3 regions of the Streptomyces sp. NPDC036822 genome follow, and region 3 is predicted to be linked to each of the others. Evidence: riboswitches for the same ligand, from Rfam matches in the RefSeq annotation. Region 3 holds a riboswitch; each other region holds the start of a gene.
The links. Region 3 has a riboswitch for cyclic di-AMP ahead of ACZ68P_RS29630 (C40 family peptidase). Riboswitches for the same ligand answer to the same signal wherever they lie in the genome.
Positions count from the first base shown of each region.

Region 1: it holds a riboswitch for cyclic di-AMP, as region 3 does, so the genes downstream of both, ACZ68P_RS07560 (M23 family metallopeptidase) here and ACZ68P_RS29630 (C40 family peptidase) in region 3, are expected to answer to the same signal.
Region 2: it holds a riboswitch for cyclic di-AMP, as region 3 does, so the genes downstream of both, ACZ68P_RS31000 (transglycosylase family protein) here and ACZ68P_RS29630 (C40 family peptidase) in region 3, are expected to answer to the same signal.

Region 1 covers NZ_JBVJPY010000003.1:16,520-26,264, forward strand. Annotated here, with positions in the region: gene ACZ68P_RS07555 (PrsW family intramembrane metalloprotease) at 1-434, shown strand, start outside; gene ACZ68P_RS07560 (M23 family metallopeptidase) at 499-1,596, opposite strand; cyclic di-AMP (ydaO/yuaA leader) riboswitch at 1,608-1,755, opposite strand; gene ACZ68P_RS07565 (PP2C family protein-serine/threonine phosphatase) at 1,982-3,142, opposite strand; gene ACZ68P_RS07570 (hypothetical protein) at 3,404-3,796, opposite strand; gene ACZ68P_RS07575 (MerR family transcriptional regulator) at 4,097-4,837, opposite strand; tRNA gene ACZ68P_RS07580 (tRNA-Met) at 5,033-5,106, opposite strand; gene ACZ68P_RS07585 (rhodanese-like domain-containing protein) at 5,158-5,637, opposite strand; gene sigJ (RNA polymerase sigma factor SigJ) at 5,941-6,834, shown strand; gene ACZ68P_RS07595 (dienelactone hydrolase family protein) at 6,945-7,523, opposite strand; tRNA gene ACZ68P_RS07600 (tRNA-Lys) at 7,832-7,904, opposite strand; gene ACZ68P_RS07605 (DEAD/DEAH box helicase) at 8,254-9,745, opposite strand, start outside.
Region 2 covers NZ_JBVJPY010000020.1:55,805-65,549, reverse strand. Annotated here, with positions in the region: gene ACZ68P_RS31035 (YfhO family protein) at 1-2,412, opposite strand, end outside; gene ACZ68P_RS31030 (glycosyltransferase family 2 protein) at 2,538-3,500, shown strand; gene ACZ68P_RS31025 (GtrA family protein) at 3,497-3,943, shown strand; gene ACZ68P_RS31020 (SurA N-terminal domain-containing protein) at 4,025-4,669, shown strand; gene ACZ68P_RS31015 (nucleoside triphosphate pyrophosphohydrolase) at 4,760-5,734, shown strand; gene ACZ68P_RS31010 (cytochrome P450 family protein) at 5,960-7,222, shown strand; gene ACZ68P_RS31005 (transglycosylase family protein) at 7,336-8,358, shown strand; cyclic di-AMP (ydaO/yuaA leader) riboswitch at 8,618-8,788, shown strand; gene ACZ68P_RS31000 (transglycosylase family protein) at 8,791-9,486, shown strand.
Region 3 covers NZ_JBVJPY010000017.1:98,712-108,456, reverse strand. Annotated here, with positions in the region: gene ACZ68P_RS29640 (TetR/AcrR family transcriptional regulator) at 81-701, opposite strand; gene ACZ68P_RS29635 (ABC transporter permease) at 809-1,798, shown strand; cyclic di-AMP (ydaO/yuaA leader) riboswitch at 2,274-2,446, shown strand; gene ACZ68P_RS29630 (C40 family peptidase) at 2,450-2,926, shown strand; gene ACZ68P_RS29625 (ATP-binding protein) at 3,087-3,539, opposite strand; gene ACZ68P_RS29620 (8-amino-7-oxononanoate synthase) at 3,753-4,934, opposite strand; gene bioB (biotin synthase BioB) at 5,079-6,347, shown strand; gene ACZ68P_RS29610 (adenosylmethionine--8-amino-7-oxononanoate transaminase) at 6,340-7,620, shown strand; gene bioD (dethiobiotin synthase) at 7,672-8,388, shown strand; gene ACZ68P_RS29600 (VOC family protein) at 8,407-8,751, shown strand; gene ACZ68P_RS29595 (class I SAM-dependent methyltransferase) at 8,819-9,484, shown strand; partial or broken gene ACZ68P_RS29590 (GNAT family N-acetyltransferase) at 9,630-9,745, shown strand, end outside.

The DNA of each region.
Region 1 (9,745 bases), on a different contig from region 3:
TGGTGCCGGCGTTCGCGTTGCTGACCTGGCTGGCGATATGGAGCCGGCAGCGGGAGCTGCGCACCATATCCGGGCAGCTCCCGGCCTACGCGGCGGCCGGCTGGCTCTCGCCCGCCGAGCCGCTCGCGCTCTCCTCCATGCGGGCCCGCTCGATGGCCCGCGCCTTCGCCGCACGGACGTACGGCAAGCCGGCGGCGCAGGCGGTCGGGGAGTACGAAGCCTTCGCGACGACTTTGGCGTTTCTACGCCACCAGGCCGAGAGGGGCGCGGCGGAACCGGACTTCGCCGCCCGCGAGCAGGAACTGCTGCACCACCTCTGGCAGCGCAAGGCGGTGGCCTCTCCCGCGCTCACGTACGCGGCGCGGGCCACGGGGCAGGTGTGGGCGCCGCCGCAGTACCTCGACTACAGCGGCTACAACCCCTACCGCAGCTGACGGACACCGGGCCCGCATCCGGCACGGCGGCGTCCGCCGCGCCGGCGAGGACCGACCTGCCGGGTCAGACGTTCAGGCCCTTGTCCCGGAGCCAGGCCGCCGGGTCCACGCCGGATCCGCCCGGGGTGTGGACCTCCAGGTGGAGGTGGGCTCCCGTGACGTTGCCGGTCGCGCCCACGCGGCCGATCGTCTCGCCGGTGCCCACCGACTGGCCGGCGGAGGCGGTCATGGAGGAGAGGTGGCAGTACCAGATCTCCGTACCGTCCTCCAGCTCCAGGACGATGCGGTAGCCGTACGCGCCGGACCAGCCGGCCGAGGTGATGGTGCCGCCGTGGACCGCCTTGACCGGCGTGCCCGTGGGGGCGGCGAGGTCGAGACCCGTGTGGTAGCCCGAGGACCACATCGAGCCGGACTCGCCGAAGGTGGAGGTGATGACGTACGAGGAGGTGGGCAGGGCGTAGCTCGCGGCGAGCTTCGCCAGGCGCTCCGCCTCGGCCTTGGCCGCCGCTTCGGCCTCGGCCTGCTTCTTCGCCTCGGCCGCCGCCTTCTCCGCGGCGCTCGCCTTGGCGGCCGCCTCGGCAGCGGCCTTCTCGGCCGCCGCCTTCTCCGCCGCGGCCTTCTCGGCGGCGTCGGCGGAGGCCTGCTGCTGCTCGGCCTGCTGGAGGATGCGGGCGCGCAGCGCCTCGCCCGCGTCGGCGGTGGACGCGGAGGCGGTCGTGACCTCGGCCGTCCCGGTGCCCTCGGCGGGCAGGGCGAGGGTGGCGGTGAGCGGCTGGAGGTTGCCCGTGCCGGAGCCGTCGGCCGTGTCGCCGGCTCCGTCGGTCCCGTCCGCCAGGAGTTCGCCGACGCCGGGCAGCCCGGAGGCGTCCGGGAGGTCGAGGTCGGGAAGGGATATGGAGACGGCGGGCTTCTCCTGCGCGGTGGCCAGGCCGCCCGCGCCGACGGCGGCGATGACGCCGACGCCGAGGACGGTGGAGGAGCGGGCGAAGCCGGAGCGCTGCTTGACGACGCGGTGACGGCCTCCGGAGCGGGCCTGCTGGCGGAGGGAGTCCTCGGTCGGGTTCCACTCCTCCCAGGTGCCCGCGTCGTGGTCCGTCCCGGCGGCACCCGAGGCACCGAACGCATCGAAGGGGGCTTCGGGGGCAGGGGTGTTGGACGCCACGGAGGCGTGCTCCTTTCCTTCCTTCTCGCCTACCGGGTTAGCTGACGGGTTCGGAGCAGGAAGGTCTCCTACGGGCACGGTCGCACAGGTGCGAAAGCGCCCGATTCACCCCAAGTAGTGGTTCCCCGGTTCCCTTTCAGGATTCGGCGCACGCGCACGGTGCCGTCTCTTGCGACGACTGGGACGACCGCGCTGCGTTATCGAACGTTAATAGACAGGGGGTCCTGATTCCAAGCTGTTCCTATTGATCGTTCACAGGATTGCGGCGTATTGGCCCGACTTGACCCCCCTTCCGTGAAAAGGCGGTGCGCAACTCGAAACTGATGTTAAGTCAACTGTTATCGGAGCGGGACCTTTCGATCACGGATGGTCACGACCGCCCACGTCACGGCACCACGGGCATCGTCCGCCGCCGCACCGGCTGCCCCGACGCCGGACGGCTCACCGCCAGCAGCGCCATGTCGTCCGTCGTCCCGCCGCCGGTGTACCGGCGCACATCGTCGACGAGCGCGTCGAGCAGCTCCTCCGGCCCCGGGAAGATCCTCCCGGCGAGACGCTCCGCGGGGTCGTAGAAGGCTCCTTGGGCGTCGCGCGCCTCCGAGAGGCCGTCCGTGAAGAGGAGCAGCGTGGCGCCCGGCGGGTACGGCGTCGCGTCGGCCCGGTCCGGCCACGCGGCCAGATCGCCCATTCCGAGGGGCAGCGCGGGCTCGGTCGGCGCCAGCATGGTCAGGCCGCCGTCGGCGTACAGCAGCAGCGGCTCCGGGTGCCCGCGGTTGACCACCCGGACGAGCCCGGCACCGCGCGGGATCTCGGCCAGGACGGCGGTGGTGAACCCCTCGGCGGCGTCCAGGCCGGCCCGCCGGGTGCCCTCACGGGCCAGCGCCCGCTCCAGACGCTGGGCGACGCCCTCCAGCGTCGACTCCTGCTCGGCGGCCTCCCGGAAGGCGCCGATGACGACGGCGACGGCCTCGACCGCGTCCAGGCCCTTGCCCCGTACGTCACCGACCACGAGCCGTACGCCGTAGGGGGTGTCCTGGACGGCGAACAGGTCGCCGCCGATGAAGGCGTCCGCCTGCGCGGCCTCGTAGCGGGCGGCGATCTGCAGCCCGCCGATCCGCTCGGCGGGCGTCGGCAGCACGGCCTTCTGCGCCGCCTCTGCGATCACCCGCGCCGACGCCAGTCGCTCGCCACTGCGCCGCACGACCCGGTTGATGAGCAAGGCGAGGGCGGAGACCGTGATGACCGTGAAGGTCTCGGTGAGCGCCGGGACGTCGGTGAGGGTGTCGTTGTAGACGTGCAGCCCGATGGAGGCCAGCACGGCGGCGATGCCGGTGAGCAGGGTCGTCAGCATCGAGAAGAGCGGGGCCGCGATGAGCGGGGCGGCGGAGAACAGCGGGGCGGCGGTGTAGGCGGGCGGTGTCGAGAGGTCGAAGACGATCCCGCCCGCGATGACCAGCGGAGGCAGGGCCCGGATGAACCGGCGGGCGCGCTCGCCACGCGGACGCGGATGCCCGGAGGTCCCGTTCCCCGCCGCTGGCTGCCCCACCTGTGCTCTCCTGCCGGGTCCGTACACGGCGACGGACGGTACCGTGCCCTCCCCAGCCTGCCGGGAGCCGCGCCGGGCGGCGACCTCCACTGCGCCGAGTGGGGGACGGGCGACCGGGAGGCGGGCCCGGGAGGCACGGGCCCGCAGGCGGTGGCCGGGAGCGCCGCCGCTCGACGGCCCCTCGCGGCACGGACCGGGACCGCCGGGCCGGGCGCTCAACCGCCCACCGGGCCGGTGCTTGGCCACCCGCCTGGCCGGTGCTCAGCCGGTCGCCGCCAGACGTCCGCCCCGGGACAGAGCCCTGACCGCCGCCGCGCAGGCGAGTCCGACCCCGCACAGGACCAGCCACAAGCCGGCCGACCGGCCCGTCACGGGGAGCTGGGCGGAGAGTTCGGCGGCGAGCCCGGCGTACGCCTCCGGGTTGTCGGGGTTGCCGTACTGGTTCGGCCACCAGGCCGGAGCGCCGTCGTCGCCGCGCAGTCGGAGGGCGGCGCGGTCCTTGATGCCGCCGAAGTTGAAGCCTTCGAGCTTGGCCCAGTAGCCGTCGTCCATCCACAGGACGGGGGTGTTGCCGACGGTCTGCTGGGCGACGGTGGGTGAGGTGCCGGGCAGGGCTTTGGTGGGCAGGGCTGTGCCGGGCAGAAGCTTGCTCATCAGGAATGCGTCCTTGGAGTGGTACGTGGTACGCCGGAGGGAACCTGGTCACGCGAAGGCGGGACCCGGCTCAGTTCCGGTCCACTCCGAGGGCGAGCAGCAGACTTCCCGGCGCTGGGCCGGGCCCCGCCCTGCCGCGGACACAGCGGGCATGCGGATCCGGCGGGAAGACCTCGTCGGACGCCAGGGGTACGGCTCCCCCCGCGTCCGGCGCCGCGAGCTGCGGGCCGGCGCTCTGCGCGGGCAGGTGGACGTCGATGGGTAACGGGGCAGGCGGGGATTCGGCCACCGTTGACACCCCTAGAGGTTCCGCTCGGCGTAGATCTCCATGGCGTCCCGGACGAGGACCGCCGTGCCCTCGCCGTGCTTGTCGTAGTGGACGGTGAAACGCGGGTCGTCGACGTACATCCGGCCGAGGCCGATCACGTACTCCTTCCCGGGCGTCGTCGTGTGTGACAGCCACTCCACCTGCCGCCGGGCCAGTTCCTGCACCTCGGCGCTGTCGGCGGCGAGGCCGTCCCTGGCCGCCTGCCCGAAGTCGCGGGCGATGCCGGCCTGCTCGTCCATGAACGCCTGCTTCCGCTCGGCGCTGAGCGAGCGCCACCAGCGGTCGCCCTTCTCGTACGCGTCGCGGCCCCAGCGTTCGCTGACCTCCGCCTCGTACCGCGTGTGATCGAATCCGTCGAACACTTCCTCGGCCATGAGTTCTTCTCCGTTCTCGGTCTTGTGGAGAGTGGTCCGCACCGAGGCGATCTGCCGCCCGATGCGTTCGCGCTCCTGCTCCAGCAGGGCGAGGTGGGTCCGCAGGGCGGCGGACGTGTCGCGCTGCCCCGCGAGGACCTCGGCGATGGCGGGGAGCGAGAGCCCCAGCTCGCGCAGCAGCAGAATGCGCTGCAGCCGCACGAGTGCCGCCTGGTCGTAGTACCGGTAACCGTTGGCGCCGATCCGGCTGGGCTCCAGCAGTCCGCGCTCTCCGTAGTGCCTGAGCGTGCGGCTGGTGGTGCCGGCCTTCCTGGCGATCTCTTGGATCGACCACTCCATGCCGAGAACGCTAGATCTTGACGTTGCGTAAAGGTCAAGGCACCACGGAGCGGGAGCCGGGGGACGCCAGCCGAAAAACGGGAAAGCCGGGAAGCAAGGAGCGGGGAAGCCGGAACAGGGAGGAAGCCGGAAAGCGGGGAAACACGACGAAGGCCCGGATCCATTGACTGGATCCGGGCCTTCGTTGCTACTGAGTAGCGGGGACAGGATTTGAACCTGCGACCTCTGGGTTATGAGCCCAGCGAGCTACCGAGCTGCTCCACCCCGCGTCGGTGAATATGACCTTACGGCATGGGTGGCCGATCCGGAAATCCGTTTCCTCAGCAGCCGCAGTCCTCGGCGTCCACGGGTGCCGTCAGCGGGTCCGCGTCCTTCTTCTCCGCGCCTTCCCACGTCTCGTACGCGAAGCCCTCGCGCACCCAGTACTCGAAGCCGCCGAGCATCTCCTTGACCTGGTAGCCGAGCTCGGCGAGGGCGAGGGCCGCGCGGGTGCCGCCGTTGCAGCCGGGGCCCCAGCAGTACGTGACCACGGGCACGGACCTGTCCAGGAGCCGCTCGGCCTGCTCGGGGATGAGGGCGGTCGGCAGGTGGACCGCGCCGGGGACATGGCCCTGGTCCCAGGAGGCGGTGGAGCGCGAGTCGACGACCACGAAGCCGGGGTCCGTGTCGGCGGTGAGGGCGGAGGCGACATCGGAGACGTCGGCGTGGAAGGCGAGACTGGCGGCGAAGTAGGCCGCCGCCACGGCGGGAGAGGCCGGCGGCGTGCGAAGAACCGAATTGACCTGCGTCGTTGTCGTCATGTGTGCAAACGTACGATCGAAGATCAACCGGCTGAAGTGGCGATTCCCGGGACCGACGGCGTTCCGCCGGGGAAAGACGGGCGTTCGCCGGGAGGCGGCGGGGATCTCACGCATCGGGACGGCGGCCACCGTCGCCGAGCGAACGCGGGGCACGCTCCAGGCAGGCTTCGCATGCCGCCGCGAACCGCCGCCGTCCTCCCGGGACGCCCTCCTCTCGGCACGCCGTCGGGAGACGCCGGGAGACGCCGGGAGACGCGGAGAAACGGCGGCGGGAAACGGCGGGAAACGACAAGGGAGACACGGGTGGACGAGACGGACCTCCTCGCACGGCGCTTCGACGCCGACCGCCCGCACCTGCGGGCGGTCGCGTACCGGATGCTCGGCTCGCTGAGCGAGGCGGAGGACGCGGTCCAGGAGGCGTGGTTCAAGCTCCACCGCTCCGACGTCACCGGTGTGCAGAACCTCAGCGGCTGGCTGACCACCGTCGTCGGCCGGGTCTGCCTCGACATGCTGCGCTCGCGCGCCGCCCGCCGCGAGGACCCGCTGGAGCACCACGTCCCCGACCCGGTCGTCGGCCGGGCCGAAGGCGGCGCCGCCGACCCCGAGCAGGCGGCGCTGCTCACCGACTCGGTCGGGCTCGCCCTCCTGGTGGTGCTGGAGACCCTGGCGCCGGCCGAACGGCTGGCGTTCGTCCTGCACGACATGTTCGCCGTCTCCTTCGACGAGATCGCCCCCATCGTGGGCCGCACCCCCGCCGCGACCCGGCAGCTCGCCAGCCGCGCCCGCCGCAGGGTGCGGTCCGCGGCCCCGGCGCCCGGCCCGGACGTGGCACGGCAGCGCGAGGTCGTCGACGCGTTCCTCGCGGCGTCGCGGAGCGGCGACTTCGACGGGCTGCTCGCTGTCCTCGACCCCGACGTGGTCCTGCGCGCGGACGGCGGCACCCTGCGCGCGGCGGCCTCGAAGCTCGTCCACGGCGCCGAGGCGGTCATCGGCCAGGCCCTCGCCTTCTCCCGCTTCCGCCACACCGCCCGGCCCGTCCTCGTCAACGGCGCTCCCGGCGTCGTCTCGATGGCCGACGGCCGCCCCGCCGCGCTCATGGCGTTCGCGATCGTCGGCGACCGGATCGTCGAGATCCACATCCTGGCGGACCCGGAGCGGCTGGAGCGGCTGGTCCTCGGGGACGCCGAGGACGCCTGAGGCCCCTCGGAGCCCCTCCCATGCCCCCGGGAGCCCCGCGAGCCGCCCCTCAGCGCGGGCCCGGCCCCCACCGCCTCCGCTGCCCGCCCGCGCCCAGGTCGCCCGGCGGCCTAGGCCACCTTCTCCAGGAATGCGAGCACCCGCTCGACGAGCAGCGCCGTCGCCGCCTCGTCGTACCCGGACAGGCTGCTGTCCGCGAACAGATGCCGGTCGCCCGGGTAGAGGAACAGCTCCGCGTCGACGACGCTCTCCACCAGGGCGCGGGCGGCGTCGAGGTCCCCCTCGGCGACGAAGAACCGGTCCGCGTCCATCCCGTGCACCTGGACGGGCACCCCCTCCGGCCAGGATTCCCCGAACTCGCCGACGGGGACGCACGCGTCGAACAACAGGGCTCCGGCCGCACCCGGCCGCGTCTGCGCCAGCTGCTGGGCGGGCAGCACGCCGAGCGAGAACCCGGCGTACACCACTCCCTCGGGCGTCCCCTCTGCTGCGCGCACTCCCCGCGCCACGATCTCCCCGAACCCGACCTCCTGGGCGTACCCGACACCGGCTTCGAGCGTGTCGAACGTCCTCCCGTCGTACATGTCGGGGACCCGCACGCCGTGTCCGGCCCGCCGCAGCTCCTCGGCGAAGGCGCGGACGCCCTCGGTCAGCCCCTGCGCGTGGTGGAACAACAGCACCTCGGCCATGGCCGTCCTCCTCCCGTCCGGCCCCCACGGCCCGGACACACCCCGATCATCGCGCGAGCCACTGACAACGGGCCGCCGGCGCCCCGGGGACGCGCTCCGGGCCGAAATCCCCGCGCAGGGAGCGGTGTTGCCCCTCCGGGACCCGTCCGCCCGTGCGAGGTGGCGCGGGCCGCACACGGGTTCCGTGCGTCGACCTCGCAGAGGTGACGCGCTCACGCCGGCCCGCGAACGCCGAAGCGCCCCGCCCGGTCGGAACCGGTCGGGGCGCTTCACAGCAGGTCAGGGGCCGAAGCCCTACCCGCCGTCGGTAGGCCGTGTGGGACTCGAACCCACAACCAACGGATTAAAAGTCCGCTGCTCTGCCAATTGAGCTAACGGCCCTCACCACAAGGGCACCCCCGCAGCATAGCCGGATCACGCCCCGCAGCCGATCGGGTATCGGTACGGGCGGGTCCCGGCCCACCGAAGTGGGCCGGGACACAGGAGGTCAGCCCGTGCGGTGACCGGCGAGTCGGCGATCAGGTCCAGCGAACCGGCGTGGTCGTAGAAAGTCACCTTGCCGTCCACGACCGGCACCACGAACAGGTTCGGCACCGTCCGACCGGCCGTGAAGTTCGGGTTCGCGGTGAACAGAGAGGCCCCCTTCCCACCCGTCACGCGGGTGGGAAGGGGGCCTTCACTCGGCGTCAGCCCGGCTCAGCGCCGGCCCGGCCTGCGGCCGGAGGCCGTGTCAGCCGTTGCGCTTCCAGCGCGGCTTGTCGTCACGGCGGCCGAAGGAGCCGCTGCTCGAACCGGTGCCGCGGTGGTCGCCGCCCCGGTGGTCGTCACGACGGCCCTGCGGACGGTCGCCGCCCGAACGGAAGCCGCCGGAGGGGCGGTCGTCGCGACGGTCGCGGTTGAAGGGACGGTCGCTGCCACGGTGGCCGCCCGCGGGGCGGTCGTCACGGCGGTCGAAGGAACGGCCGCCACGGTCGTCACGGTTGAAGCCGCCCGACGGACGGTCGTCACGGTTGAAGCCGCCCGACGGACGGTCGTCACGACGGAAGCCACCGGACGGACGGTCGTTGTCCCGACGGAAGCCGCCACGGTCGCCACCGCGGTCGTCACGGCGGTCGAAGGAACGGCCGCCACGGTCGTCACGGTTGAAGCCGCCCGACGGACGGTCGTCACGACGGAAGCCACCGGACGGACGGTCGTTGTCCCGACGGAAGCCACCGGACGGACGGTCGTTGTCCCGACGGAAACCGCCGGACGGACGGTCGTTGTCCCGACGGAAGCCACCGGAGGGGCGGTCGTTGTCCCGACGGAAGCCACCACGGTCACCGCCGCGGTCGTCACGGCGGTCGTCACGGCGGAACCCGCCACGGTCACCACCGCGGTCGCCACCACGGTCACGGCGCTCGTAGTTGCCCCGCTCGTCGCGGAAGGCCGGGCGCTCCTCGCGACGCTCCTCGGCGACCTGAGCGGCCGCCACTGCGGCGACCTCGGCCTCGGCGGCCTCCGTCACCTCGGCGACCGCGGCCTCCGGGTCCTCGCCCCGCTCGCGCGCGGAACGGGCGACCAGACGGTCGGCCTCCTCGCGGAGCTCGACGGCCCGGCGGGTCAGGCGCTCCAGCTGCTTGGTCAGCTCGGCGACCTCGCGCTCGGCCTGCTTGGCGGCGTTGTTCGCCGAGTCGGCCTGGACCTCGGTCAGCGAACGGGCGCCGGTGATCTCGGCGACCTCCGGGTCGAAGGCGCCGGCGCTCTGGATGATGTGGCGCGAGGCGTCGACGCCCGCGTCCTCCATCAGGCGGAAGATCTGGCGACGCTGGTGCGGCAGGGACAGCGACACGACGACGCCGGACTTGCCGGCGCGGGCGGTACGGCCCGAGCGGTGCAGGTAGTCCTTGTGGTCGCCGGCCGGGTCCACGTTCAGGACCAGGTCGATGCCGTCGACGTGGATGCCGCGGGCGGCCACGTCCGTGGCGACGAGCGCGTTGACGTAGCCCTTCTTGAAGTCCTCGAGGACTCGGGTACGCGCGCCCTGGGTCATGCCGCCGTGCAGCGCGTCGGCCTTGACGCCCGACTCGCACAGCTGCTCGGCGATGCGGTCGGCGCCCAGCTGGGTGCGGACGAAGATGATCGTGCGGCCCTTGCGGGCGGCGATGGCGGCCGTGACCGGCGCCTTGTCCTTCGGCTTCACGACGAGGACGTGGTGGGTCATGGTGGTGACGTTGCCCTGG
Region 2 (9,745 bases), on a different contig from region 3:
GAACGGCCGCCCGGCCCGTCCCCGGCCCCGCGCCAGGAGCGCGGCCAGGACGAGCGCCGCCACCGCCCCCGTGCCCAGGCCCGCCCGCAGGCCCGGCGGGCGGAAGGCGCAGACCACCGGCGTCCCGTCGGCCGGGGCGGGAGTCGCCACCAGGCCGCCGTACGAGTCGGCCGGGCGTCCCCCGCAGCGCCAGCCCGCGATCCGGGGCGCCGCCAGGACGACCGTGCCCCGCGCCCCGGGCGGGAGTTCGGCCCGGACGCCGGTGTCCGTGACGCGTACCGCCGTCGCCGCCGCCGCCCGCAGCTCCGCCGCCGCCGTACGCAGGCGCTCCCGGTCCAGGCACTCCACCCGTCCCCGGGCGCCACGGCCCGTCAGGACCGGCCGCTCGTCCGCCACGCGCTGGACGCCCAGGGAGACCATCGCGGCCCGGCGCTTGGGCAGGCCGCCCAGCAGCTCCACCGTCCGCGCCCCGAGCCGGGCCGTCCCGGTGAAGTCGGGGGCCCACAGGAAGACCTCCCGGCCGACCGGGCAGCCCCCGGCCCCGGGAGGTTCGTACACCCGCGACCCCAGCAGCAGTTCCTGGTTGCGGAACGGAGAAGGCCCGTACCGGGGCGGGGCGACGCCCGGGGGCCGGACCGTCACCAGCGGCAGAACCGTTTCGGCATGGACGACGCCGCCGTCCCGCCACCGCGCGCCCACCCCGAACAGCGCGTCCGTGACCGGGTTGTCCAGGCTCAGGAGGTTGCGTCCGCGCGAGGTCCAGCCGCCGCCGAGCGCCGCCAGGGTCCGCGTCAGCGCCTCCGGGGTGTGGCTGCTGTAGTACGCGGCGCCCTGACCGCCCAGGAGCAGCGGGTCGTTGCCCGCCACCCTGGGCAGCCCGGGGTCGGTCCGGTACGCGGGCCACCCGTCGGCCGCCGCCAGCGCCTCCGCCCGGCGTTCGTGCTCCGCGCCGTACGCCGGATAGTCGTCGAGCCGGGCCAGGCGCTCCCGGTCGGCCCAGGCCGTGGTCGCCGCCGCCTGCCCGACCAGCGTCCCCGACAGCAGGGCGGCCGCCACGACCGTGTACCGCCCGCGCCGGGGCAGGAGCACCGCCCCGACGGTCGTCGCGCAGCCGGCCGCGCCCAGCGCCAGTGCCCATACGTTCGCCAACGGGCTGGTCAGCGCCGCCGCCGCGAGGACCCCCACCACTCCGGCCCCGCCGAGCAGCGCCCGACGGTCGGGCAGGCCGCGCGCGAGGCCGGCCCAGGCGGCGAGGACGAGGAGGCCCGCGAGGACGAACGTCTGCCGGTAGGGGCTTCCGTTCGGCGTGGCGAAGACGTGCCAGAGCAGATGGGTCGGTCCCCACTGCGTCGACATCGCGACCGCCCCCGCCAGACCCGCCCACAGCCACCGTTCGCGCCGCTTCACGTCCCGGCGCAGGAGCAGCGATCCGGCGAGTACCGGCACGGCGGTGAAGACGAAGAGGGCGGGGGTGGAGAAGCTGTACGTCGCGGGCAGCAGACGGGCGAGGAAGTCCGGCCAGGCCGCCGGGGCGAACTCCTTGGTGAGGCCGGGGTGCGCGAGCCGGGACCCGAGGAGGACGGGGACGAGGACGGGCGCGGCGAGCCCGACGCCGAGCCCGGTCGTCGCGACCGCCCGGCCCGCCACCCGTATCCGGAACGAGTCCGTCTCCGCGAGGCGGACCAGCAGGACCAGCGCCGCGCCCAGGGTGGCCATGTAGGCGGTGTAGAAGTTCGCGACCCAGCAGACGGCCACCACCAGCGGCCCGAGCAGCGGCCGCCGGCCCTGCCGCACCCATTCGCCCACCACACACAGCAGCGGGAAGGCGATCAGCCCGTCGAGCCACATCGGGTTGTACGTCGCCTCGGCGACGGACCAGCCGCACAGGCCGTACGCGGCGCCGAGCAGGCCGGCCGCCCACCGCGCGCCCGGCCGGGTGCGCAGCAGCAGGGCCGTCATGGCGGCCGCCGCCACCGCCATCTTCAGGACGGTGACCGTGTAGACCGCGTACTCGATGTCCGCGCGCGGGAACAGTGCGACCAGGGGCGCGAACGGGCTGGTCAGATAGGTGCCCAGGTCGGGCAGGAAGCTGGTGCCCCAGCCGGACCGCCAGTTGAGGAGCAGGCCGCCGTCGGCGCGGCCGTGCAGCAGGTCCCAGAGGTGTGCGTGGTACGGCACGAACTGGTTGGCCAGGTCGTTGACCGCGCGGCGGCGCGGCCCGAAGGGGAAGGCGCGGGCCACGGCGTCCCCGGTGCACACGGCGAGCGCGGTGAGGAAGGCGGCGAGCCCGGCGGCGGGTCCGGCGCTCGCCCGGGCGGCGTCTCCCGCGCTCGCGCGCTCCGGGAGTGCCGGGCCGGGGCCCGGGGCCGGGGACGCGCCGACCGGGCCGGCCGGCTGGGTCCTGGTCTCCATGATGGTTCGAATATGCCAGTACGCGAAACGAAATCGTTCCCTTCCGCGGCCAGTTCACGCGATGGTCGCTTCGTCGACACGTCGCGAATCCGCCGCCGACATCCGGCTCGGTTGTCGTTTCTTCCGTGCTGCTCTCGATTGTGGTCCCGTGCTTCAACGAAGAGGAGATCATCGGTCGCTTCCACGACCATGTGACCACCGAACTCTCCCGTTTCGACGGTGAATTCGAACTGGTCTATGTGGACGACGGAAGTCATGACCGTACGCTCCCGCTCCTGGAGGAGATCGCCGCCTCCGACCCCCGCGCCCGCTACGTCTCCTTCAGCCGGAACTTCGGCAAGGAGGCGGCGATGCTGGCCGGCCTCCAGCATGCCGGCGGCGACGCCGTGGTGATCATGGACGCCGACCTCCAGCACCCGCCGGAGCTCGTGCACCGCATGGTCGCCCTCCACGCCCAGGGGTACGACCAGGTCATCGCCCGCCGGACCCGCACCGGCGACCGGGTGACCCGCACCCTGACCGCCCGCGCCTACTACTGGGCGATCAACCGCCTCGTGGACGTCGAGCTGGTGGACGGCGTCGGCGACTTCCGGCTGCTTTCCCGCCGTACGGTCGATTCGATCCTCGAACTGACCGAGTACAACCGATTCTCCAAAGGCATCTTCGCCTGGGTCGGATTCCGCACCACCACCTTCGAGTACGAGAATGCGGTGCGTGAGGAGGGCCGCTCGAAATGGAGCTTCGGGAAGCTCCTGAACTACGGTCTCGACGGACTTCTCTCCTTCAACAACAAACCCCTGCGGGCCGCCGTCTACCTCGGAATGGTCCTGGTCTCGCTGGCGCTGGCGTACGCGGCCTGGATCGTCGGCGTCGCGCTGGTGAACGGCGTGGACACACCCGGATACGTCACCCTGCTCGTCACGGTCACGGCCCTGGCCGGCGTCCAGATGGTGATGCTGGGGCTGGTCGGCGAGTACGTCGGCCGGATCTACTACGAGGTGAAGCGGCGCCCGCACTTCCTGGTGAAGGCGACGAACGCGGGGGTGCCGGCCCAGCGGCGGCGCCCGGAGGAGCTCGTACGGCGATGACGCGGACCCCGGGGACGACGACGGTGAGGGCGGTGGCGTGGCAGGTGGTGCGCTTCGCGCTGGTCGGGGCCGTGAACACCGCCACCTACTACGGTCTGTACCGGCTCCTCGTCCTGTGGCTGCCGTACCTCCCCGCGCACGTCCTCGCGTTCGCGCTCTCCATGGTCGGCTCGTTCTTCCTCACCTCGTACTTCACGTACCGCACCCGCCCCACCTGGCGGAAGTTCCTGCTCTTCCCGCTCACCAACGCGGCGAACTTCGTGATCACCACCGCCGGCGTCTACGTCCTGGTCGACCGGCTGGGCGTCGACAGCCGCTACGCCCCCCTGCCGGCCGCCGCGGCGGCCGTTCCCGTGACCTTCCTGCTCTCCCGGACGATCATGCTGCGACCCGACACCACCCGAACGCGTGAGTCGTTGACCGAAACAGTCGCTTCGAAGTAGTGGCCCTGACCACTCCGACTGCCTAACATCGATCACCGCAAGGTCGTTCTACTGACGCACGACCCACGCCGGGAGGCTCCTTTGCACCGCCGCACCGCGCTCTCCGTCTCCGCCGCGCTCCTCGCCGTGGCCCCGCTGCTCGCCGCGTGCGGCAGTGACGCCCACCCGGGGGCCGCCGCCGTCGTCGGCGGTGAGCGGATCGAGGTGTCCAGCCTCCAGGCGCAGGTTCGGGACGTACGGTCCGCCCAGCAGAAGTCGCCGCAGGCCGCCGAACTGATCAAGGCCACCGGGGACCTCAGCCGCGAGAAGCTCAACGTGATGATCTTCGACCGGGTCGTGGAGCGGGTCGCCGCCGACAACGGGATCACCGCGGGGCGCGGGGAGATCCAGAAGGCCCGCGCCGAGTTCGTCGAACAGAGCGGCGGCGAGGCCCAGCTCGCCGGGATGCTGCTCCAGCAGCAGGGGGTCGCCCCGGACCAGATCGACACGGTCGTCCGCCGGACCGTCCTGATGAACAAGATCGCCGACAAGCTCGGCATCGCCAACACCCCCGAGGGCCAGAAGAAGCTCACCGAGGTCTTCACCGCCGCCTCGAAGTCCCTCGACATCGACGTGAACCCGCGCTTCGGCGCCTGGGACAACGACAAGATCCAGCTCGGCACCTACACCGCGCCCTGGCTGCGGCAGATCACCCAGGACCCCCAGGCCGTCCCCGCGGGCGCGTAGCCGCGCCCTTCCCGCACGCGGGCCGGGCGCGGCGTGTCGCTCTCCGGACGCGGGGCCGGTGCGGCCGGCAGGCCCACGTATGGTCGAAGGGTGAACGCTGAAGCACCCGTCGAGACCGGTCGTGTCGTCCTTCTCACCGCCAGCCACCGCGTGGCCCCCGGGCTGCTGTCCTGGCCCGCCTGGCAGGCGCTGCGCGGCGCCGACCAGGTGGTGTGCGCCGACGAGCACCACCCCCAGCTGCCGTACCTCCGCGAGGCCGGCATCACCGTCGAGCACGCCCGTCCCGCCGCGCAGGACCTGGTCGACCGGTGCGCCGGGGGCCGGACCGTCGTCGTCCTGCCGTCCGGCGAGGGCGACCGGGCGCTGACGGACGGGCTCGCCCGGCTCGCCGGCTCGGGCTGGGTCGCCATGCCCGACCTGGAGCTGCTGCCCGGCTCGTACGACCTGCCCGGCGCCCGCCTCCTCGACCTGGTGCAGGTCATGGACCGCATCCGGCGCGAGTGCCCCTGGTCGTCCCGGCAGACCCACAAGGGACTCGCGAAGTACGGCATCGAGGAGGCGTACGAACTCGTCGAGGCGATCGAGGTCGGCGACCGCGACGAGCTGCGCGAGGAGCTCGGCGACGTCCTCCTTCAGGTGGTCTTCCACGCCAGGATCGCGGAGGAGCACGAGGACGAGCCCTTCTCGGTGGACGACGTCGCCGGGACCATCGTCGAGAAGCTGATCCACCGCCACCCGCACGTCTTCGGCGACGCGACCGCCGAGACCCCCGAAGAGGTCAAGGCGCACTGGCTGCGCACCAAGGCCGTCGAGAAGCAGCGCGACTCGGTGACGGACGGAGTGCCCCTCGGGCAGCCCGGTCTCGCGCTCGCCACGAAACTGGCCGGACGGGTGCGGACGGCCGGCCTGGACGTGAAGCCGCCGACCGGTGAGGGGATCGGCTACGAACTGCTCGCCCTCGCCGCACGGGCGGAGGCGGACGGAGTGGACCCGGAGGCGGCGCTGCGGGCCGCCGCCCGCGCCTACCGCGACGCCATCCGCGCGGCGGAGGGCCACCCGGCCTGACGGCGCGGCGGAGGCCGTCCGGCCCGAGGAGGCCCCCGCTCGGGCCCCGCGCCCTGCCCTTCCCCGCCCGAGCCGGGAGCGGTCCTCCGGAGCGTGACCGGCGGGGCGGGCCGGGGTGGTCCGGCCGGGCCCCGGGGGCGCCGAGGGCGTCCCGCCGGACGGCCCGGTGCCGCCCGCGCCCCGGCCGGGCCGGGGCCCGACCGGCGGACGGTTACTGTCGTGGCCATGCACGACCAGCCCTCCGCCCCCGGTGCCCCCGCCGCGCCCGAGCTCTTCACCTGGGAGTTCGCGACCGATCCGTACCCCGCCTACGCCTGGCTGCGCGAGCACGCCCCCGTGCACCGGGCCCGGCTCCCCAGCGGGGTCGAGGCATGGCTGGTGACGCGGTACGCCGACGCGCGGCAGGCGCTCGCCGACCAGCGGCTGTCCAAGAACCCCGCACACCACGCCGAGCCCGCGCACGCCAAGGGGAAGACCGGGATCCCCGGGGAGCGCAAGGCCGAGCTGATGACCCATCTGCTCAACATCGACCCGCCGGACCACACCCGGCTGCGGCGGCTGGTGTCGAAGGCGTTCACCCCGCGGCGGGTCGCGGAGTTCGCGCCCCGCGTGCAGGAGCTCACGGACCGGCTCATCGACCGGTTCGCCCGGGAGGGGAGCGCCGACCTCATCCACGAGTTCGCCTTCCCGCTCCCCATCTACGCCATCTGCGACCTGCTCGGCGTCCCGCCCGAGGACCAGGACGACTTCCGGGACTGGGCCGGGATGATGATCCGGCACGGCGGCGGGCCCCGCGGCGGGGTGGCCCGGTCGGTGAAGAAGATGCGCGGCTACCTCGCGGAGCTGATCCACCGCAAGCGGCTCGACCCGGGGGACGACCTGATCTCGGGTCTCATCAGGGCGTCCGACCACGGGGAGCACCTCACCGAGAACGAGGCCGCGGCGATGGCGTTCATCCTGCTCTTCGCCGGCTTCGAGACCACCGTCAATCTGGTCGGAAACGGCCTGTACGCCCTGCTGCGGAACCCCGGTCAGCGGGAGCGCCTCCAGGCGTCGCTGGCGGCGGGGGAGCGGGGGCTCCTGGAGACCGGCGTCGAGGAGCTGCTGCGCTACGACGGGCCGGTCGAACTGGCCACCTGGCGTTACGCGATGGAGCCGCTGACCATCGGCGGGCAGGAGATCCCGGCGGGGGACCCGGTCCTCGTCGTGCTCGCCGCCGCCGACCGCGATCCGGCGCGGTTCGACGCGCCCGACACCCTCGACCTCTCCCGGCGCGACAACCAGCACCTGGGGTACGGACACGGCATCCACTACTGCATCGGTGCCCCGCTCGCCCGCCTCGAAGGGCAGATCGCCCTCGCCACGCTTCTGACCCGGCTGCCGGACCTCCGGCTCGCCGTCGATCCGGCGGACCTGCGGTGGCGCGGAGGTCTCATCATGCGTGGATTGCGCACGCTTCCGGTGGAGTTCACCCCTTCTGGCGCCTGACGCCTCGTCAAGACTGTGACTTTTACGTGATCTCCGCTGCATCGACTTGTGACGAACGTTCGAATGCCGCTACGTTCACCGCAGTCTCAGCCGTCACGCGAAAGGCACCTCGCATGCGCTCCGGAAACGGACGTCACCGCAGACCCCGCCAGGCCCCCGCCATAGTCGTCGCCGCAGGCGTGACCGGATCGGCCCTCGCGCTGCCGTTGCTCGGCGCGGGTTCCGCCTCGGCCGCCGATGTCGCCACCTGGGACCGGGTGGCCGAGTGCGAATCGGGTGGCCTGTGGAGTGCCAACTTCGGCAACGGCCTCTACGGAGGACTCCAATTCACCCAGGAGACCTGGGAGCGGCACGGCGGCCTGGCCTACGCGTCCAGCGCGGACCTCGCCAGCCGCGCGCAGCAGATCACGGTTGCCGAGCGGGCGTTCGCCGCGGGCGGCACGGAGTGGGCCACCTGCGCCCCCATCGCCGGCCTGACGAACGACGGCACCGTCCCCGACGTCGACCCGGGGCCGCCGCTCACGCCGGAGGAGCCCACCGGTCCGGCCGCGGAGTCGAACCGGACCGCCGGCATCCCGGCCGGCCCCGCCGCTCCGGAGACCTTCCCCAGCGCTCCCGCGACCTCCCCGGCCACGCCCTCCGCGCCCGCCCTCACCGCGCCCTCGTCGCCGGACGCCTCGGCGACCACCGGCGCGCCGAGCGCCGGCGCCACGCCCGGGACCTCCGGCACGCCCTCCGCCCCGGTCGCCCCCGGCACCGGCAAGCACCGCGGAGGCGCCGCCCCGGAGACGGGCAATGTGGACAACACCCTCGAAACCGGTACAGACGATGGCCGCGAGAGCGGCCGTCACGCTTCGCCGGCCGACGGGACCGCCGGTGCCGACGGGACTGACGGGTCGACAAAGGGCGCGACGCCCGGCACGGGTGAGAACAACACGGATACTTCCGGCATTGCGGACGAATACACCGTCCAGCCGGGGGACAATCTCACCGAGATCGCCCAGGAGAACGAGCTGCCCGGCGGCTGGACCGCCCTCTATGACGCCAACCGCCGGACGGTGGGCGCCGATCCGGACCTCATCCTGCCTGGTCAGAGTCTCGACCTGACGCCCGAAACGGCCCCGGCGCAAGGGTAGTTCGAGACCCTATGTCCGGTTCTGTGCAAGTGAGACATGGGTCTCTTTGCCCGAACTGGCCTGTCACGTCCGCAAACTCTGCTCCTGTCGCTTCTCACCTGCGCAAACGCCCCTCGCTCAGAGGCACGTAGGGGTGATTTCTCCCTTATAGACGTCTTTGAACTTCGTGGGGGTCTGTGTTTACGGTCGACATCGCTCGCCACCGCGGGCCCCGTCGACCGAGAACGCCGAATCCTGCCGTCGGCCGATGGGAACAGTCGTCGCGCAAGCGCCGTAGGCAGGAGCGGGGGACCCAGGTAAGTGCCGGTCCCGGCCGTCGAGACAGACGGCCGGAACGGCTTGGGGTGGAGCCGCGTGCTGGTCACGCGGCCGGACAACTCACTTGGTCCGAACCCGACAGCTCACCTCGCAGGCGTCGGTGAGGAGAACTTCATGCTGCTTTCGGGCAAGGGCAAGCACCGTCGCGCTTCCAAGGCCACCCGCGCCGTCGCGCTCGCCGGCATCGCCGGTGTCGCCGTGGCCGCCCCGCTGATGACCGCCGGGTCCGCCTCCGCGGCCACCGGCTCCGAGTGGGACACCGTCGCCCAGTGCGAGTCGGGCGGCAACTGGTCCATCAACACCGGCAACGGCTACTACGGCGGCCTGCAGTTCTCGGCCTCCACCTGGGCCGCCTACGGCGGCACCACCTACGCCGCGACCGCCGACCAGGCCTCCAAGTCGCAGCAGATCGAGATCGCCGAGAAGGTCCTGGCCGGCCAGGGCAAGGGTGCCTGGCCGAGCTGTGGCGTGGGCCTCTCCGGCGCCTCGTACGACGGCGGCTCCGCCGAGAAGAGCGCCCCCGCGCCGGAGCGTCAGGCCGAGCAGCCGACGACCCGCAGCGAGAAGCGCACCGCGCCGAAGGCCGCCGAGCCCAAGAAGGCCGAGTCCAAGAAGACCGTCACCACCCCGACCGGCAAGAAGGTCGAGAAGGGTGACGGCGAGTACAAGGTCAAGGCCCACGACACCCTGAGCACCATCGCCGCCGCCCACGACGTCAAGGGCGGCTGGGCGAAGCTCTTCGAGCTCAACAAGGACATCGTCGACGACGCCGACCTGATCTACCCGGGCCAGCAGCTTCACCTGAAGTGAGCCCGGCGGCCCGTGTGAGTCCGGCGGCTTCCACGGGCCCCACGACCCTCCCGCGGTGACCACCCCGGTCCGGCGCGCCCTTCCCCCGTGCGCGTCGGACCGGGGTTCCGCGCGTCACGGGCCCGACGCCGACCCGCCCGGGCCCCGGCGTCGACCGCCTTTGGCTCCCGGCGCCGCCCGCCCGACCCGCCCGGCCCGCACCCCGTCGGCCCGACGCCGACCCGCCCGGCCCGCATCCGGGGGGCCCGCCCGAGGACCC
Region 3 (9,745 bases):
ATCTTCAACACTCTGTTGAGCTGCGGAGACGCGCTGCGGGGCCGGACATTGCACGTTAGGGCGGAAGTTTTTCCGACGCGTTAACTCGGGCTTTGCGTCTCCATGGACATCAGTCCGCGCAGCCCGTCCTCCAGGACCTCGACCTCCACGTCGCCGAACAGGGCCTGCTGGGCGATGAAGCCCTGGGCGGTGGCGATGAGGGTGCGCGCGACCCGGTCGGCAGGGACGTCGGCCGCCATGAGCCCGTTCGCGCGGTAGGCGTCGACGAGCGTCGACCAGACCTCGCGCATGGCGCGGTACCCCTCGGAGAGGGTCGCGTAGAGCTGCTCGTTGCGCAGGGTCTCGGACCAGACCTGGAGGATGAGCCGGGCGAAGGCCTGGCGGTCCGCGCCCACGATCCGCTCCTCCAGGAAGAGCCGCAGGACCGAACCGAGCAGCACGTCGGGGGTGGGCGGCGGGGTGGTCCGCGCGGCATCCTCGAACGCGCCGCGGATGCCGGCGAACGCCTCCGAGGCGATGGCGGCGATCAGCTCCTCCTTGCCTCGGAAGTAGCGGTAGACGGCGCCGGCCGAAAGGCCCACCTCGCCGAGGACGTCCTGCATCGAGGTGGCGTGGAAGCCGTTGCGGGCGAAGCAGCGCGCGGCGCCGTCGAGGATCTGACGGCGGCGGGCGTCGAGGTGTTCCTGAGAGACGCGAGCCATGCCCCGAATCTAAAACGAACATTCATTCTTGACAAGCGGCCACTCCGGCGGGACAGTGACTCCACCGCCGTAAAACGAACGATCCTTCTCTTTGAATGGGAGTCGCCATGCCTGCCAACGGCACCCGCAAGACCCTCGCGGTGATGGTGTTGATCCCGGTCGTCGCGGCCCTTGCCCTGTGGGCGTTCGCCTGGCCCGCCGCCCGCGTCGCGCCGCACGACCTGCCGATCGGCGTCGCGGGCCCCGCTGCCGCCGCCGCCCCGCTGGAAGGGCGCCTCGCCGAGCGCGACGGCGCCTTCGAGGTCCACCGCTTCGACTCCGAGGCAGCCGCCCGTGCGGCGATCGAGGACCGGGTCGTATACGGCGCCGTGGTCGTCACCCCGCAGGGTCCGCGGCTGCTGACCGCGTCCGCCGCGAGCCCCGTCGTCGCGGGGCTCCTGCGGGAGGCCGTCACCGCCCAGGTCCCCGCCGGCACGCAGGTCGAGGTCATCGACGTCGTTCCCACGCCCGCGGGCGACCCGCGCGGCAGCGCGTTCGGATCGAGCCTCTTCCCCCTCGTCCTGTCCGGCACGGCCGCGGGCATCGTCACCACGGTCCTGGGCCTGCGCCGCGGACGGGCGGTCCTCGCCCTGTGCGGCGCCGCCGCGCTCGCCGGGATCGTCGGCGCCGGACTCGCCCACAACTGGCTCGGGGCGCTCACCGGCGACTGGTGGGCCGAGGCCGGTGTCCTCGCGCTCACCGTCCTCGCCATCGGCTCGACGCTCGCGGGGCTCGCCGCGCTGCTCGGCAAGGCGGGCTTCGGCATCGGGGCACCCCTGATGGTCCTGTTCGGCAACCCGTTCTCCGGCGTGGCGAGCGCGCCCGAACTGCTGCCCGCGCCCGCGGGCGCGCTCGGTCAGCTGCTGCCGCCGGGTGCGGGCGGCTCGGCCCTGCGGTCCGTGGCCTTCTTCGACGGCGCCGGCGCGGGCTCACCGCTGCTGGTGCTGGGTGTGTGGGTGGCGCTCGGCCTCGCCGCGGTCACCCTGGGCGGGCGCCGCACCCGGGCCGCCGCCGAGCCGGACCCCGCACCGGCCCCACGGCCCGCACCGGTGGGCTGACGCCCCCTCCTACCGCCGCGTGCCTCCGCTGTAGCGGACGGGGGCACGCGGCTTCCGCACGGGCGCCGGAGGTCCCGGGGCGGCGCGAAGACGCCGGGCGGACCGGGTCACTCTCCCGAGGACCCCGGCGAGTTGACATTCTCGCGTGTCGTGTCGAGGTCCACTCGGCCCACGGAGGGCGCAGAAAGCCTCCCCCTTTCGGCGTAGTCGATGAATCTACATATGGCCGGGGCGGGTTGCAGCGCAGCTGTACACATCTGGCTGAATCAGGCGTCCCACCCCTGGTACGGGGCTCGTCGGGCAAACCTCTGAAGATCACGAAACCTACTTGTCCACCCGAACGGATCAGTGGTGAGGAGCCTCACATATCGCCGTTTCAACTCGGATTTCACCCCGGATGTGGGTCAAGATCCCTGACGACGACAAGCCCCCGCCACCACGGCGGGGCGGTCCGGGCGGACGCCGAGTCCTGCCGCTGTCCCGGACGTCTGGTCGACAGAGGTGGATCGGCAGGAGTGGAGGACCCGAGCAACACGGGACGACCGAGCAGGTGGGCCGTTCCTCGGGGTGAAGCCGCAGCCGCGGCCGGGCATCTTCGCCTGCCCGAACCCGACAGGTCATCCTTCACAGGCGGCTGACGAAGGGTTGCGCATGACTGCGCAGATTCATGTCCCGTCCCTGCTGTCCCGGGCCGGAGCCGTCTCGGCTCTCACCCTCGCCGCCGTCGGGGGCACGCTGCTGGCACCAGGTGCCGCACCGGAGGCCCAGGCCGCGACCTCACACGCCGGCAAGGCGCTGAGCATCGCGGCCTCGAAGAAGGGATCGCCCTACAAGTACGGAGCGGCCGGACCGAGCCGGTTCGACTGCTCGGGGCTCACGCTCTACTCGTACAAGAAGGCGGGCAAGTCACTGCCCCGTACCGCGCAGCAGCAGTACAACAAGACCAAGCACATCTCCGCCTCCAGCAGGCAGCAGGGGGACCTGGTCTTCTTCCACTCCGGCGGAAGGGTCTATCACGTGGGCATCTACGCCGGTCAGAACAGGATCTGGCACTCCCCCAAGACCGGTTCCTGGGTGAAGCTCGACAAGATCTGGTCCTCGAAGGTGTACTACGGCCGCGTCCGCTGACGCGCGCCGGCCGGGCGCCCGCCGGGCGCGGCCGGTGTCCGACGGGTGCCGTCGGGCCCACGACGGCTGACGGGACGTCGGGCGGATGACCGGGCCTCGGACGGGCGCGGTGCCGAAGGGTCGCGATGGCGCCGCCGCCCTCGACGCGGCTCACACCGCCTCAGGCGCCCCCGAGCGGGGCCGGCACCGGGCGCCGGGCCGTCCAGGGCAGGTTGATCCAGACCGTCTTGCCCCCGTCGTCCGTCGGGGCGACCGTGAGCCGGCCGCCCGCCTCCGCCGCGAGGAAGCGGATGATCACCATCCCTCGGCCGTTGTCCTGCTGCACCGCGGCCGGGAGTCGCCGGGGCCAGCGGGGGTGGCTGTCGGTGACGCCGACGCACAGCCGCTCCTCGCGCTCCAGCCGGACGTCGACGGTGAACGTGGGCGACTTCCCGAAGGTGTGCTGGACGGCGTTGGTGGCCAGCTCCGAGACGATCAGCCGGATCGAGTCGGCCGTGTCGCTGCCGGCCTCGAGCCCCCATTCCCGGAGGACGTCGTCCACATATCTCCGGGCGGTGGACACCGAGGCGGGATCGCTCGGCAGCGTGACGGATGCTTCCTGGTGGTCTGCCATGGCGACGCTGTCCTTCCCACCGGGGCCCCGCCCCGGACTGCACTTCGCGTCAGGGTGCCACCGATCGGGCCGCCATAGGGGCCGATCCACCAAGATATGCATATATCTATCGCCCGAAGCGGTGAACTCCGTCCTGTCCCGGATGGACAGGACGTGCCCGCGTCACCCTGTCCGGCGCGGACGGAGGCGTGCGCGCGGGCGCCGTGGACAGCCTCAAGCCAGGGGCGGAGCCGTCCGGACGATCGTGGCCACCGCCTCGGCGATCTGGGCGTCGCCCAGGTCCGCGCGCGCGGTGAGCCGCAGCCGGGAGATCCCGTCCGGCACCGACGGCGGCCGGAAGCAACCCACCGCGAGACCCTGCGCGCGGCAGTCCGCCGCCCACCGCAGCGCCGCCTCCGGCGACGGGGCGCGCACCGAGACCACGGCCGCGTCCGGGCGCACGGCGGTCAGCCCGGCGTCGGTGAGGAGCCGGTGCAGGGTGGTCGCGACCGTCCTCGCGCGCCCGGCCAGGGCGGGGTCGCCCTGGATCAGGCGCAGGGCGGCGAGGGCGGCGCCCACGGCGGCCGGAGCGAGCCCCGTGTCGAAGATGAACGTCCGTGCCGCGTTGATCAGGTGCTCGATGACCCGGGCGGGGCCGAGGACGGCGCCGCCCTGACTGCCGAGCGACTTGGAGAGGGTCAGGGTGGCGACCACGTCCGCGTCGCCCGCGAGCCCGGCGGCGTTCAGCGCGCCGCGGCCGCCCTCGCCGAGGACGCCGAGACCGTGGGCGTCGTCGACGACGAGGGCGGCGCCGTGAGCGCGGCAGGCGGCGGCGAGTTCGGTCAGGGGCGCCTTGTCCCCGTCCACCGAGAAGACCGAGTCGGTCACCACGAGGGCCCGCCGGCCGCCATGGGCGTGGAGTGTCTTGCGGACGGACTCGGGGTCCGCGTGCGGGACCACGGCCGTCTCCGCGCGGGACAGCCGGCAGCCGTCCACGATCGAGGCGTGGTTGCCGGCGTCCGAGACGATCAGCGAGTCACGGGCGCTGAGCGCGGTGAGGGCCGCCAGGTTGGCGGTGTAGCCGGAGGAGAAGACGAGGGCCGCCTCGAAGCCACAGAAGTCGGCGAGTTCGCGTTCGAGGCGGGAGTGCAGCCGGGTGGTGCCGGTGACCAGCCGGGAACCGGTGGAGCCGGCGCCCCAGCGCCGGGCCGCCTCGGCGGCGGCCTCGGTGATCTCGGGGTGCCGGGTGAGGCCGAGGTAGTCGTTGCCCGCCAGGTCGAGCGGCTCCGCCTCGGCGGCGCGCGGCCGCAGCGTGCGGACGAGACCGGCCTCCGCGCGGCGGCGTGCCTCGGTGTCCGTCCAGTCGAACGGGGTACGGTGCGTGTCCTCGTCCGGCGTGTGCGCGTCCCGGTGCATGGGGCAGATCCTTTTGTAGGCAGCGCACAGACCCTAGCTGCCCGTGGCCAAGGTCAGAGTGTGGCCATCCACACACCTCAAACAGGCGCTGTTGTTCGGTTCCTCCTTGGCCGGGGGGTGTGCCGTAGGCCAGGATCAGCCCTTATGGACCTGCTGAACACGCTGGTGGACAAGGGGCTGCGGCGCGAGCTGCCGACCCGTGAAGAAGCGCTCGCCGTGCTGGCGACCTCCGACGACGAACTGCTCGATGTGGTGGCCGCGGCCGGCAAGGTGCGCCGCCAGTGGTTCGGGCGCCGGGTGAAGCTCAACTATCTGGTCAATCTGAAGTCCGGTCTGTGCCCGGAGGACTGTTCGTACTGTTCGCAGCGGCTCGGCTCGACCGCCGGGATCCTGAAGTACACCTGGCTGAAGCCCGACGAGGCGTCCCAGGCGGCCGCCGCCGGAGTGGCCGGCGGCGCCAAGCGGGTGTGCCTGGTGGCGAGCGGCCGCGGCCCGACGGACCGGGACGTGGACCGGGTCGGCAAGACCATCGAGGCGATCAAGGAGCAGAACGAGGGCGTCGAGGTCTGCGCGTGCCTCGGCCTCCTCTCGGACGGCCAGGCCGAGCGGCTGCGGGCCGCGGGGGCCGACGCGTACAACCACAACCTGAACACGTCCGAGGGGACGTACGGGGAGATCACGACCACCCACACCTACCAGGACCGGGTCGACACCGTGCGGAAGGCGCACGACGCCGGTCTGTCGGCCTGCTCGGGTCTGATCGCGGGCATGGGCGAGAGCGACGAGGACCTGGTCGACGTCGTCTACGCGCTGCGGGAGCTGGACCCGGACTCGGTGCCGGTGAACTTCCTGATCCCCTTCGAGGGCACGCCGCTGGCCAAGGAGTGGAACCTGTCCCCGCAGCGGTGCCTGCGGATCCTGGCGATGGTCCGGTTCGTCTGCCCGGACGTGGAGGTCCGGATCGCGGGCGGGCGCGAGGTGCACCTGCGCTCGATGCAGCCGCTGGCGCTGCACCTGGCGAACTCGATCTTCCTCGGCGACTACCTCACGAGCGAGGGCCAGGCCGGCAAGGCGGACCTCGACATGATCGCGGACGCGGGCTTCGAGGTGGAGGGCGCGGGCACCACGACGCTGCCCGAGCACCGGGCCGACGCGCTCGCCGCGGCGATGGGCGGCTGCGGCTCGCACGCGGGCGCCGAGGCCGGCGGGGGCTGTGGCTCGCACGCCGAGGCCGGCGGGGGCTGTGGCTCGCACGCCGAGGCCGGTGGCGGCTGCGGCCCGTGCGGCGGCGGTCCGGCGCCGGAGACGGTTCGGGCCCCCGAGGCCGGGAGCGAAGAGGTGCCGAACGCCCGTACCGACCTGGTGGCGGTCCGCCGCCGGGGGGCCGGCACGGACCTCGCGCCCAATGCGTGACAGCGAGCTGCTGGCCTTGGACCGGGCGCACGTCTGGCATCCGTACGGCCCCATGCCGGGCCGTACGGACCCGCTGGTCGTCGCGTCCGCGTCGGGGGTACGGCTGCGGCTCGCCGAACCGGTGCACGGCAGGACCGAGCTGATCGACGGCATGTCGTCGTGGTGGTCCGCGATCCACGGCTACAACCACCCGGTGCTCAACGAGGCGGTGCGCCACCAGCTGGACCGGATGAGCCATGTCATGTTCGGCGGCCTCACCCACGAGCCGGCCGTACGGCTCGCGACCCGGCTGGTGGAGATCACCCCCGAGCCGCTGCGGCACGTGTTCCTCAGCGACTCGGGCTCGGTCGCCGTCGAGGTCGCCGCCAAGATGTGCCTGCAGTACTGGCGCTCGATCGGGCGGCCGGGCAAGCAGCGGCTGCTCACCTGGCGCGGGGGCTACCACGGCGACACCTGGACCCCGATGTCGGTGTGCGACCCCGAGGGCGGGATGCACGAGCTGTGGTCGGGAGTGCTGCAGCGCCAGGTCTTCGTCGGCGCGCCGCCGGCCGCGTACGAGGAGTCGTACGCGCGGCTGCTGCGGGAGGAGATCGGCCGCCACGCGGACGAGGTCGCCGCGGTGATCGTGGAGCCGGTGGTGCAGGGCGCGGGCGGCATGCGCTTCCACGCGCCGGAGTACCTCCGGGTGCTGCGGGAGGCGTGCGACGAGCACGACGTCCTGCTGGTGTTCGACGAGATCGCGACCGGCTTCGGCCGTACGGGCGAGCTGTTCGCCGCGGACCACGCGGGGGTCTCCCCCGATGTGATGTGCGTGGGCAAGGCGCTGACCGGCGGCTATCTGTCGATGGCGGCGACGCTGTGCACGGCGCGGGTCGCCGAGGGGATCTCGCGCGGCGAGGTCCCGGTGCTCGCGCACGGCCCGACGTTCATGGGCAATCCGCTGGCCGCAGCGGTGGCCGGCGCCTCGATCGACCTGCTGCTGTCGCAGGACTGGGCGGTGGAGGTCAAGAGGATCGAGGCCGGGCTGCGCGAGGGCCTGGCCGACGCCGCCGCCCAGCCGGGCGTCCGGGACGTACGGGTGCTCGGCGCCATCGGGGTCGTACAGCTCGATCACGACGTCGACATGGCGGCGGCCACGGAGGCGGCGGTACGGGCGGGCGTATGGGTGCGCCCCTTCCGTGACCTGATCTACGTGATGCCGCCGTTCGTGACCGGCGACGAGGATCTGACCCGTATCTGCGACGCGGTGCGCGCGGCCGCCGCGGCGGGCTGACCGGCCCCGGCCCCGCGCTCCGGCACCACCTCCGAAAGGACAGCACACACCATGACCGTCATCGTCGTCAGCGGTACGGGCACCGAGATCGGCAAGACGATCGTGACCGCGGCGCTGGCCGCGGTGGCGACCGGCCAGGGGCGTTCGGTGGCCGTGCTCAAGCCCGCGCAGACGGGCCTCGCCCCGCACGAGCGGGGGGACGCGGACGAGGTCGTACGGCTCTCCGGGGCCGGGACCGCGACCGAACTGGGCAGGTTCCCCGAGCCGTTGGCCCCGGCCACCTCCGCCCGGCGGGCGGGCATGACACCGGTGGGGCCGCACCGGGTGGCCGAGGCGGCGGCGAAGCTGGCCGCCTCGCACGACCTGGTGCTCGTGGAGGGGGCGGGCGGCCTTCTGGTCCGCTTCGACGAGGAGGGCGGCACGCTCGCCGACGCCGCCCGCCTCCTCCGCGCTCCGGTCCTGGTGGTGACCCCGGCCGGCCTGGGCACCCTGAACGCCACCGCCCTGACGGCCGAGGCGCTGCGGGCGCGCGGCCTCACCCAGCTGGGCGTGGTCGTGGGCAGCTGGCCGGCGTCCCCGGACCTGGCGGCGCGCTGCAACCTGGCGGATCTTCCGGACGCGGCAGGCGCGCCGCTGATCGGGGCCGTACCGGAGGGCGCCGGGGCGCTGGACCCCGACCGGTTCCGGGCGGAGGCGGTCGACTGGCTCGCTCCCGTGCTGGGCGGCGTCTGGGACGCGGAGCGTTTCGCCTCGGCGCACCGGCCGTGATCTCCGTAGGCTGAACCCATGCGTGCAACCGTTCAGGAAATCGTCTTCGACTGCGCCGACCCGGCGGGTCTGGTGCGGTTCTGGGCCGGGCTCCTCGGCGGGGCTCCGGTCGACCGGAGCCCCGACTGGTCGTACGTCGACCCGCCGGGCTTCGTCCGGATCGCCTTCCAGCGGGTCCCCGAGGGCAAGGCCGCCAAGAACCGGCTCCACCTGGACCTGCAGGGGGCCGAGCTGGACGCGGCGGCCGAGGCCGCGATCGCCCTGGGGGCGGAGCGGGTCGCCGAGATCGTCACCGACGACCACGGCGACTTCCAGGTGATGCGCGACCCGGAGGGTAACGAGTTCTGCTTCGTGACGGGCTGAGCGGCGCGGGACGGGGAATAATCCCCCCGTCCACGTCCGCTCCGCCGAGCGCCGGAGGAGGTCCGCGATGTCATCGCGTTCCACCCGGGTCCCCCGGGACGCCGTTCACCACCCCTTCTTCGCCCGCTTCTACGCCCGGTTCAGCGTCTCCGCCGATCTGAAGGCCGGGATCGGCGCCCTTCGTACGGAGTTGCTGACCGGTCTGTCGGGCCGGGTCATCGAGATCGGGGCGGGGAACGGGCTGAACTTCGCGCACTATCCCGGGACCGTCGCGGAGGTCGTGGCGATCGAACCGGAGCGGCATCTGCGGCAGTTGGCCGCCGAGGCCGCGCTGCGCGCGGACGTACCGGTGGATGTGGCGCCGGGCGCGGCGGAGGCGCTGCCGGTCAAGAGCGAGGCGTTCGACGCGGCGGTGGCCTCCTTGGTGCTGTGCACCGTGCGGGACGTGCCGCGCACGCTCGCCGAGCTGTACCGGGTGGTGCGTCCGGGTGGTGAGCTCCGCTTCTTCGAGCACGGGGTGGCTCCCGGGCGCGGCATGGCGCGCACCCAGCGGGCGCTCGACCGGACGGTCTGGCCGTTGCTCTTCGGCGGCTGCCACACGGCGCGCGATCCCCTGGCCGCGATCGAGGCGGCGGGGTTCGAACTGATCACGTACCGGTCCTTCACGGTTCCGCAGGAGGGGCCGCGGCTGCCGTCCTCCTTCTGTGTGCTGGGCTCGGCACGGCGTGTCTGATCCACCGGACGACATGTCCGATCCACCGGTCCGGGCCGCCCGACCGACGGACGGGTGACCCCCGAACCGGTGAGACGCGGGCGCGTCGGACCGGATGGCGAAACGCGCTCGACGGCCCTGGGCGGCCGGTGGTGGGATGCCGATCATGGACGAGTTGAGTATCCGGACCGCCTCGGCGGCCGACATCGACATGGTGCTGGCCTTTTGGAAGGTGGCCGCCGAGGGCACAAGCATCAGCGACGACCGTGACGGGGTCGAACG